2 regions of the Jeotgalicoccus saudimassiliensis genome follow, and region 1 is predicted to be linked to the other one. Evidence: riboswitches for the same ligand, from Rfam matches in the RefSeq annotation. Region 1 holds a riboswitch; the other holds the start of a gene.
What was found. Region 1 has a riboswitch for thiamine pyrophosphate ahead of RZ44_RS07435 (ECF transporter S component). Riboswitches for the same ligand answer to the same signal wherever they lie in the genome.
Positions count from the first base shown of each region.

Region 2: linked by a shared signal. The riboswitch ahead of tenA (thiaminase II) and the one ahead of RZ44_RS07435 (ECF transporter S component) in region 1 are both predicted to bind thiamine pyrophosphate.

Region 1 is NZ_CCSE01000001.1:1,493,495-1,498,086, reverse strand. Features, by position in the region: gene RZ44_RS07450 (helix-turn-helix domain-containing protein) at 1-308, opposite strand, end outside; gene RZ44_RS07445 (energy-coupling factor transporter transmembrane component T family protein) at 380-1,171, opposite strand; gene RZ44_RS07440 (ABC transporter ATP-binding protein) at 1,164-2,570, opposite strand; gene RZ44_RS07435 (ECF transporter S component) at 2,572-3,153, opposite strand; TPP riboswitch at 3,214-3,304, opposite strand; gene RZ44_RS07430 (6-pyruvoyl trahydropterin synthase family protein) at 3,339-3,773, opposite strand; gene RZ44_RS07425 (hypothetical protein) at 3,930-4,181, shown strand; gene gltS (sodium/glutamate symporter) at 4,212-4,592, opposite strand, start outside.
Region 2 is NZ_CCSE01000001.1:1,877,948-1,882,539, reverse strand. Features, by position in the region: gene RZ44_RS09345 (metallophosphoesterase) at 1-129, opposite strand, end outside; gene RZ44_RS09340 (MFS transporter) at 208-1,599, opposite strand; gene RZ44_RS09335 (hypothetical protein) at 1,831-2,055, opposite strand; gene RZ44_RS11340 (hypothetical protein) at 2,184-2,360, opposite strand; gene tenA (thiaminase II) at 2,506-3,183, opposite strand; TPP riboswitch at 3,265-3,364, opposite strand; gene RZ44_RS09325 (four-helix bundle copper-binding protein) at 3,454-3,780, shown strand; gene RZ44_RS09320 (serine hydrolase) at 3,852-4,592, opposite strand, start outside.

The DNA of each region.
Region 1 (4,592 bases):
TACCGACTCTGCCACTGAGCAATGATTGAGGGATTCGGTATGTCAAAAGCATTCGCTGTTTCCCTGTATGATAAATGATGTTCGAGACGGTACTGTATGACCTCGAGTTTAAATGACTTGGAATAAGTGGATTTTGTCATCCCTGCCGTCAATCCTTGAACACCATTTTGATTGAATTGATTGACCCATGTACGGATTAAACTACTGGTAATACCATACTTACTTTCCAGTCTGTTAAAGCCATTGTTCCCCGTTAAATACTCATTCACCACTTTAATCTTGAAATCGATTGAATGTTTTCTATACATATAAAAGCACCCCTAAAGTTGAATTTTGGAGTTCAACTTTAGGGGTGCACATCATTTTAAGCGGACTTTTTTTATCTTGCATCAGTACTTTCGAACGGAGAAATTACTGCTCCAAGCTGTACGGCAGCAAATATTGCAGCAGCGATCATCAGCAGTAAATATAAATCGTATTTCGAGAAAGTTGTTCTGTGATAATATGTTCGGCTGCCGTCTGTGAACCCTTTTGATTCCATAGCAATGCCGAGTCTGTATGCCCGTCTGATACTTTGGCTGAGCAATGTGACAATCGTTGATTTCAGGCCTTTAAATCCAGAAATATGTTTTTTGTTAATCAGTGCACTGCGCACTTTTCTCGCCTGTCTCAGCTGGAAGTATTCGGAGACAATAATCGGCACCATTCGTATCGCTGCCATAAAAGAATAGGCATATTTAGGTTTCACTTTAAGCTGAATCATCAAAGCGTAAAACACATCGGTAATCTTCGTCGTAAATATAACGAGTGCACCGAATAACGACAGAATAACGCCGCGCATCGTAATGTGAAGTCCCCTGACAAAGCTTTCTTCAGTAATATGAATAATGCCGTAGCGAAACAGTGTTTCAGTACCTTCACCGTAAAATATCATATAGAGACTTGAGATGAACCCTGAAATAAATATGAAAATCAGCAGCATGGCGAGATATTTAATTTTAACACCGCTTAGGCACAGTAATGTTATGAGTATGAGTATTGTCAGATGAAAGAGGACGTTCGGATTATGAATGAAAATTACTGTGGCAAAAAGTATTGCCGCGAGCAGTATTTTCGTCAGCGGATTCGCTTTATCTATAAAGGTGCTGTAATTCTTTATCGTTTCAAGCATGATTTGTCCTCTTCTCATGAAGTGTTCCATTTTCAATAATCAACCGTCTCAACGGATAGCGTTCTTTAATATTCTCATCATGTGTAATCATAATTATCGTTGTGCCAGCGGCGGTCATTTCATGAAACATACTGAGCATACGAAAAGCTGATTTCTGATCGAGACCGAACGTCGGCTCATCGAGCAGCAGCACATCAGGTACAGCGCCGAGAGCTGTTGCAACACTTAAGCGTCTTTTCTGGCCGGTGGAAATTTCAAGCGGATGCAGATGGGCAATATTATTCAGCCCGAACTGATTTAAAATAACCTCTGTCCGGCGCACTGCCTCCGTGTATTCAAAACGGGATTCCATATTGATAAAAATTTCATCGAATACTTTATGTGTAATAAATTGCAGTTCCGGATTTTGGAAAACAGGATATACGTTTCCCGCAATGTGTTTGGTCTTTTTAATTATTTTACCTCGGTAATAAATGCTGCCGTCTGCCGGAATGAGTTTCATAATCGCAAGCAGCAGGCTGGATTTACCAGTGCCATTTTTGCCTTCTAGTGTAATCCATTCCCCTTTTCCAACACTTAAATGATCAACGTGCAGAATCTCCATGCCCCGGCGTTCAAGATGCAGGTCTTTCAGTTTCAGCAGTACTTCATCCTGAGGTGACAGCGGAGCGTATACAGGAGCCTTCTGCCACGATTCCGGATGCCAGACACCGTATTCATTTAAAAGGTCTTTGTGATGTCTTAAAACGTCATTGGGTATACCTTCGTGGATAATCTGTGCTGCGCCATTCATCAGAATGACACGGTCGACTTTATCCCAAATATAATCAACACGATGTTCAACGATAACTACTGTGCGTTTTTCCCAAATCTGCTCAATAACGTTCCACAACGAAGCTGCGGATTCATCGTCCAGCATACTTGTCGGTTCATCCAGGAACAGTGTATCTGGGTTCTGCAGCAGTGCGGAAGCGATAGACAGCTTCTGCTTCATTCCGCCGGATAAGTTATTAATATTTAAGTCGAGAGGCACATCGAGTCGGGTCTGCTTCAGTGCATCCAGCATCATCGGTTCCATATTTTCTTTTGGAATACTTCTGTTTTCTAATATAAAAGCGAGTTCTTCTGCAACAGTCGGCATCGTAAACTGAGAATCAGGATCCTGAAACACATAAGCATTATCATCAGGAATATCGAGAATCTCAGCTTTCATCGGTGTATGAATAACATTGGGAATTAATCCGCCCATGACATTCAGCAGCGTACTTTTTCCCGAACCGCTCGGTCCGAGCAGCAGTACTTTCTCCCCTGATTCGATATAAATATTTAAATCGTTAAAAAGCTTGGCAGGTGCTTCCGGAAATTTTAAATTCAATTTTTCTATATTTACACCAGACATATTATAATCCTTCATGTGAATTATCAGCTCTTCGACCGACAAACTTTAAGACGCCGGTTTCTTTCAAAGCTTTATAGAGCAAATGACCCAGCCAGCCGGCTACAATCGCACCACTGAGAATTCTGAGTGAGAACATTAATGCCAGATTCCATGTTTCAAGGTGTCCGAGATAACCGTAATACCAATCGAGTGGCAGCGTTGACAGAGCAGCTGCTATACCGGCAAGAACTGCCGCCATCAGGCTTGTACTCTTATATCTGAAGAACAGGAATACAAGCTCACAAACCAGTCCCTGTATTAAACCATACATAATCAGCGAGACATCAAACTGCAGCAGTACAATCGTTTCCCCGGAAGCCGCTGCAAACTCGGCAATCAGTGCAACACCGGGCTTTCTTATAATTAAGTACGCCACAATTGCAGCGATAAACCACATGCCGTAAACCAGTTCATTTAAGTGAAGTCCGAACGGCTGCAGAATAGTATAAATTCCGTCCCATAAAGAATAAATAACAGCGAAAACGAGTGCGATAACGACAGTAATTAAAATATCAGTGAGTGTTAAACTGTTTCCTTTTTTCATGATGAAGCCTCCGTTATAAATTTCAAACAAAAAAACACACCACTAACGGAATGGTGTGCATATAAAAATATGCCACTTCCCTACGCTAGTATGATCTAGATCAGGTGATAAGGGTCAATCTCAGTCCGTACGGACACCCCCAGTGGTGGTGAATTCATTATTTGATTATCACTATCATAGTCCACTTATGTGAATTTGTGAAGTGTCATCTGTTTAGTAATCGTAACACCCTGCCTCGGATTTTCGTACAGCGTTACTTTCAGCAGTACATCATTCTCCGGCAAACGTGCAGAAAGCTCTTCAAACAGCCAGTAAGATATGTTTTCTGCTGTCGTATTCATCTCCGGAAGCGTTTCATTAAGCAGGCAGTTATCCAGCTTAATGCCGATTTCTTCATCGTAAATTTTATCGATTAAATGAAAATCAGTCGCAAGCCCAAGAGCATTAACAGGTGAAGATATCTCAATGCTGAAAGAATAATGATGATTCTTTAAATCTTTAAAAGCAGTATTAGAAAAAAATATACGGTTATCGCATATAAACGAAAAATGTTTGTGAATGGTTACCTGTTCTTCAAAATACTTAAACTCTGCAGGCGGCTTTACATCGTTAATATTCATATAACTACCTCTTTATAAATCAATTTAATTAATTATACCCATTTATAATAGTGAGTATCAAATGTGTGAAACATCATAAAGTTGTTAGGTCATGCTCTAAAACGGGAATAGGTAAATAAAGGCAGTTGCGAACTAATCTTTTAAGGAGGATTTACCATGCGTAAACGAACGAAGTTTATTATTGGAGCGGGACTCGCAGCAGGAGCACTTTATGCATCAAAGACAGAAGCGGGACAGTTAATTAAAGGTGCTGTGAATAAATGGACGGATGATGACTATATTATTAATCTCGGAAAGCCTGATGAGGCAAGGGATGCAAATATGGTGGATGAAGGTGCGATGACCAGCGTATTATATTATAACGAGTTACGGGATAAGGCATCTGAACAGGAAGATAAATACGCATAAAAAAGCCGGGGACTCCCCGGCTTTTAATGTTTAACTGAATAAATTTATAAAGAACACGATAACGGGAATGTTAACGATATCAATAAGGAATGCTCCAACGACCGGTACGATTAAGTAAGCAGTCTTCGAAGAACCGAATTTAGATGTAATTGCATCCATGTTAGCCATCGCTGTAGGTGTTGCACCTAAACCGCTTCCTATCAGTCCGTTAATCATTACTACTGCGTCATAATTTTTCCCGAGCAGTCTGTAGACAATAAACATTGTATACAGAATAATAACGATAACGTGAACAGAAACAATCAGCAGAATCGGCAGTGCCAGATCTGCGAGCTCCCAAAGTTTTATACTCATTAACGCGAATGACAGGAACAAGCCTAATGAAACAGCTCCGATTTTATCGTTAATTGT
Region 2 (4,592 bases), 380 kb from region 1:
GGCAATCAGCAGTATATCAAGCGACGCCCGAGACACTTCGTTTGCAAGCGTCAGAGAAAAATCTTTTTGCTGCAGCGTCTCGCTGTGATAACGATCGATGTGCAAATCTGAAATAACCCCAATTTTCATTACTCATTCGCTCCCGCATCAATTTGTTCTGTCAATGCTATCACAACTTTTACACGTCATAAAAAGTTCCGCTTCACCCTACTTGTCTTTCACGCTCGTCTTTGGAATCACAACGAGAGCGAAGACAAATGCGAACGCGAGCAGCCCGACGTTAACGATAAACGCCACACTTCCTGCTGCTGCGAGCGAGACGGTTGCCGACAGCGCCGAGTATACCGAAACGATAATCGCGATGCCGAACGCACCGCCGAGAGTCGAAGCCATTTTAAAGATGGCAGATGCCACTCCGACTTTGTCTTTAGGCGTTGTAGATACTGCCGTATCGAGCGCCGGTGTCGCAAAAAGACCGATTCCGATACCGAAAAATGCAAAGCCAATCAGACAGGACACGATGTAAACCGTACCTTCAAAGAATGTCAGCGACAGCATAATTAATCCGAGACCAAGCAGTACCGGTGCTGTAACCAGTGCGCGCTTCGGACCGAATTTCCCTATGCTCTTTTCACCGATTTTAATCGACGCAAGCATCGTTACGATATATGGTATCGTAACTAAACTCGCTGAAAAGGCAGTCATACCGAGCCCCTGCTGCATATAAATATTAAACAGCGCGAGTGATCCGATTGCCGTATTCAGCAGAAAATTCGTCACTACAGTTCCTAAAAATGCCTTGTTTGTAAAGAGCGTCAGTTCGAGGAACGGTGCCCGTTTACTTCTCTCAAGCACGATAAATACAATCAGACCGATTACGAATACCGCAATCAGTACAATCGATGCGATGCTCGTCCAGCCAATAGTTTCACCCTGCGTAATAAAAATGCTGAGCGCCCCGATCATAACGACGAAGACAGCCAAACCTGCAAAGTCGAAATGAATCGGTCCCCGGTTTTTATCTTGTACGTCTTTAAGATTTTTAATTAAAAACAGACCGGCGATTGACAGTGCAATCGACACGATAAAGATCCACTGCCACGCAACGAATGTTGCCATCGTTCCGGCGAACAGCGATGCCAGACCGGTACCGCCGAACGCACCCAGTGACCAGTAGCTTAGCGCTTTACGGCGCTTTTCACCTTCAAAAATGTTATTAAAAATTGAGATGGTTGCCGGCATAATCATCGCTGCCGAGAATCCCTGGACGATACGTCCGATTATTAAAAATGATGTATGGAACGGCAGAATAATAATAACAGAACCGATTATACTTAAGAAAATACCGATAATTGTAATTTTTTTATAACCGATTTTATCTGCGATATTGCCTGATGCCACCATGAAGATTCCTGTAATCAGCGATGTTAAGCTGACGGATAAGTTGATAATGCTGCTGCTCGTCCCGCTGTATGTCGCCTGAACTTCCGGGGCAATGTTTAGAAATGCCTGTGCAAACAGCCAGTATGTCAGGATGGTTAATATAATTCCGAGAATAATCCTGTTGGGTGTTTGCGCTTTCATAATTGTCTGAGACACAATTCTCACCTCTGTATTTGTTAGCTTCCCGTTCATTATAAAGGAAAGCGCTTAAAATTAACCGGGAAAACCTTGAAAGTCATTAAATATTCATGCTGTATTTATTTACAATTTACTTAAATCATATCCATGTAGTATATTATGAGTATTTTACAGAAATCAAGTCAGTATCCGGGGCAGATTTTTAAGAAAAGACGCACCTGAAATCAGGCACGTCTGCTGAATTTTTATTTAGTCATCTTCTTCGTCGTCACTCTCGTCATCATCAGTTTCATTGTCAATATTACTGTCATTATCATCGCCCTCATCACCGGCATCGTCGAGAGCATCCTCTTCCACATCAGACTCCTCTACGCCGGTCTCATCTGTGCCTGTACTTTCATCTTCAGTATCATCACCACAAGCCGCAAGTGCAAGCACGGCAAGAAGCGCTGTAATACTCATAAATCTTTTCATGGATACAATCTCTCCTTTTAATCAGTTTGATATGTATATACCCTTATCCTTCTTTTTAATTCCGATTCGAACAAAAAAACACCGCAGGCAAATACCTGCGGCATTATTGTATTCAACTAATTTTTAATTTACTCTCCGTCAGTTTCCGTTCCGCCGCCGCCTTCTGTTTCAGTGCCGCTGCCTTCAGATTCTGTTTCTTCAGTTCCAGTCTCTTCTGTTTCAGTGCCTTCTTCTTCTGTGCCGCCTCCGCATGCTGCAAGTGCTAATACGCCGACTAGTGATCCTACTGCTAACAGTTTCTTCATTTAAAGATCCAGCTCCTTAAAGTATATAGTAGATTTCAGACTGAACTTTGATGTTACTGACATAATACCCCAGATGAAATGAATATATATCCAATTTACCGGACCTTAACAATTTCTAAAACTTATGACTCACTATAACTCTTCATCATTTAAACTTAACCGGCCACTCTTCTTTCGTTTCACACATATCCCAAAACATATATTCATAGAGACTCGTTTTAACAACAATCTCCTCCAGCTGTGCCAGCTCGCGTTCCGGCTTGCCTTCTGCCAGTTCATTCAGAAGTGTCATCGCTGTCCCGTTCAACTCGCTGAAATCTTCACCGGAGTATGTGTCCACCCATTGTTTATACGGATTATTATTCTGATCGGGGTGTTTATCGGCTAATGCTCTGCCGATATAATTATAACTCCACGCACATGCCAACAGACACGCTGCAACTGCTGCTGCATCACCGCGCTGGGCGTGATTCAGCATGTAACTCGTATACGCTGTGTTCACTGCAGACGGCTCGGTCTCGAGAAGCTCACTCTCTTCAATTCCAAACATTTCCGCGTACTTTCTGTGCAGCGCCATCTCCCCGAATAGTGTCCCGTGCAGCATCTCGGAAAACATGTTCATCGTCGCAAGATCCGGCGCCTTCTCTGCCCCGATTGCCATCAGTCTTGAATACTCCACCAGATACACATAATCCTGCTTCAGCCAGTGCCGGAACTTATCGACATTGAGCGACCCGTCACCAAGACCGCTCACAAACGGATGTTCAAGGTAACGATTCCAAATATCCTCAACTCTGTTCCAGATTCTGTCGGTAAATTTCATTATATTATCCCCTTTGTTTTTCAGCTGAAGACGATAAAAACCCGAACCCCGCGAAGAGGCCCGGGCTGAAATTACATACAGATATATCAGCTCAGACTTCCCTGCGCAGGTACTAACCTACAGGTTCGAAGGGTCGATAATTTTATCTCTCAGCACGTAAAGTGCGCCCCCAGCCGTTTATATTTTGTTCATATATCTACTGTACTACAGTTTAAAAAATTTTGCTCAGGGAACTAACAGAATGTAATAACATTTAAGGAGGAATAATGAATGGCTCACGAACAGCATCAGCAATTACTGAAAACATTGCACGAATGTATGGAAGCTTGTAATCATTGTTTCGACGCATGCCTTGAAGAAGAAGACGTAAAAATGATGGCGGAATGTATCAGACTGGACCGTGAATGCGCAGATATGTGCGCATATTTGGAACAGGCAATTACGAGAAACTCACCGTTTGTTAAAGAACTTGCCGGCGTGTGTGCAGCAATTTGTGAAGCGTGCGGCAACGAATGTCAGAAGCACAATCACGTGCACTGCCAGAAGTGTGCAGAAGCATGCTTTGAATGTGCGATGGCATGTAAAGCAGCAGCGTAAACTATATTTTATAAAATAAACCGTACGGAGGCTCTAAAAATGGAGTCTGCCGTACGGTTCTTTTGTTTTATTTAATTCATATACTTCTTAAAGATCTGTCCCAGCTCATTCAGGAAATGCTTACCTTCCTGATTGGACGGCCAGTTATCTGAGAAAACCGAGAAGATTAACTGTTTGCCGTTCTGCTGAATCATGCCGAATTCATGCTCGAGCGCTGTCACAGATCCTGTTTTCGAGGCGATAAATTCATCTTTATGGTCTTCATCGATATTAAAGAATCCGCCGATTCTGTCGTTAATCTGCTGTTTTTTCATGACTTCAAAGAAATCTTTTCTGATGTCTTCAGGCAGTACGTCATTTTCCTGAATCACATACTGCATTGATGTGAACATATCAGCGGCAGACGTTGAGTTGCGTTTGCCTTCATTAATACCCGTCGTGTCATAGTAATTGCGTGCAAGCGTTGTATCGTGGAGACCGAGTGCCATAAATCCTTCGTTAATCCGCTCAATGCCGATGTTATCAATCAGCATGTTCGACGCGGTATTATCGGAAATAATAATCGAGAGGACAATCGTGTCCCACAGTGTCAGTCGTTTCACACTCTGGAGCGTATGCAGCACACCACATCCGCCGACCTTCTCCCCGACCGTGAGCGAAATATCTTCGTAGTTATGAAAATGCTGCTGCAGATTAATAATGCTGATCGGCACCTTTATTGTGCTGGCCGAAGGATAAACCTGGTGCTCATTATGTACATATACTTTGTTATCAAACTGAATCTTATAGGAAATATCTTTCGTCGGCTGCTG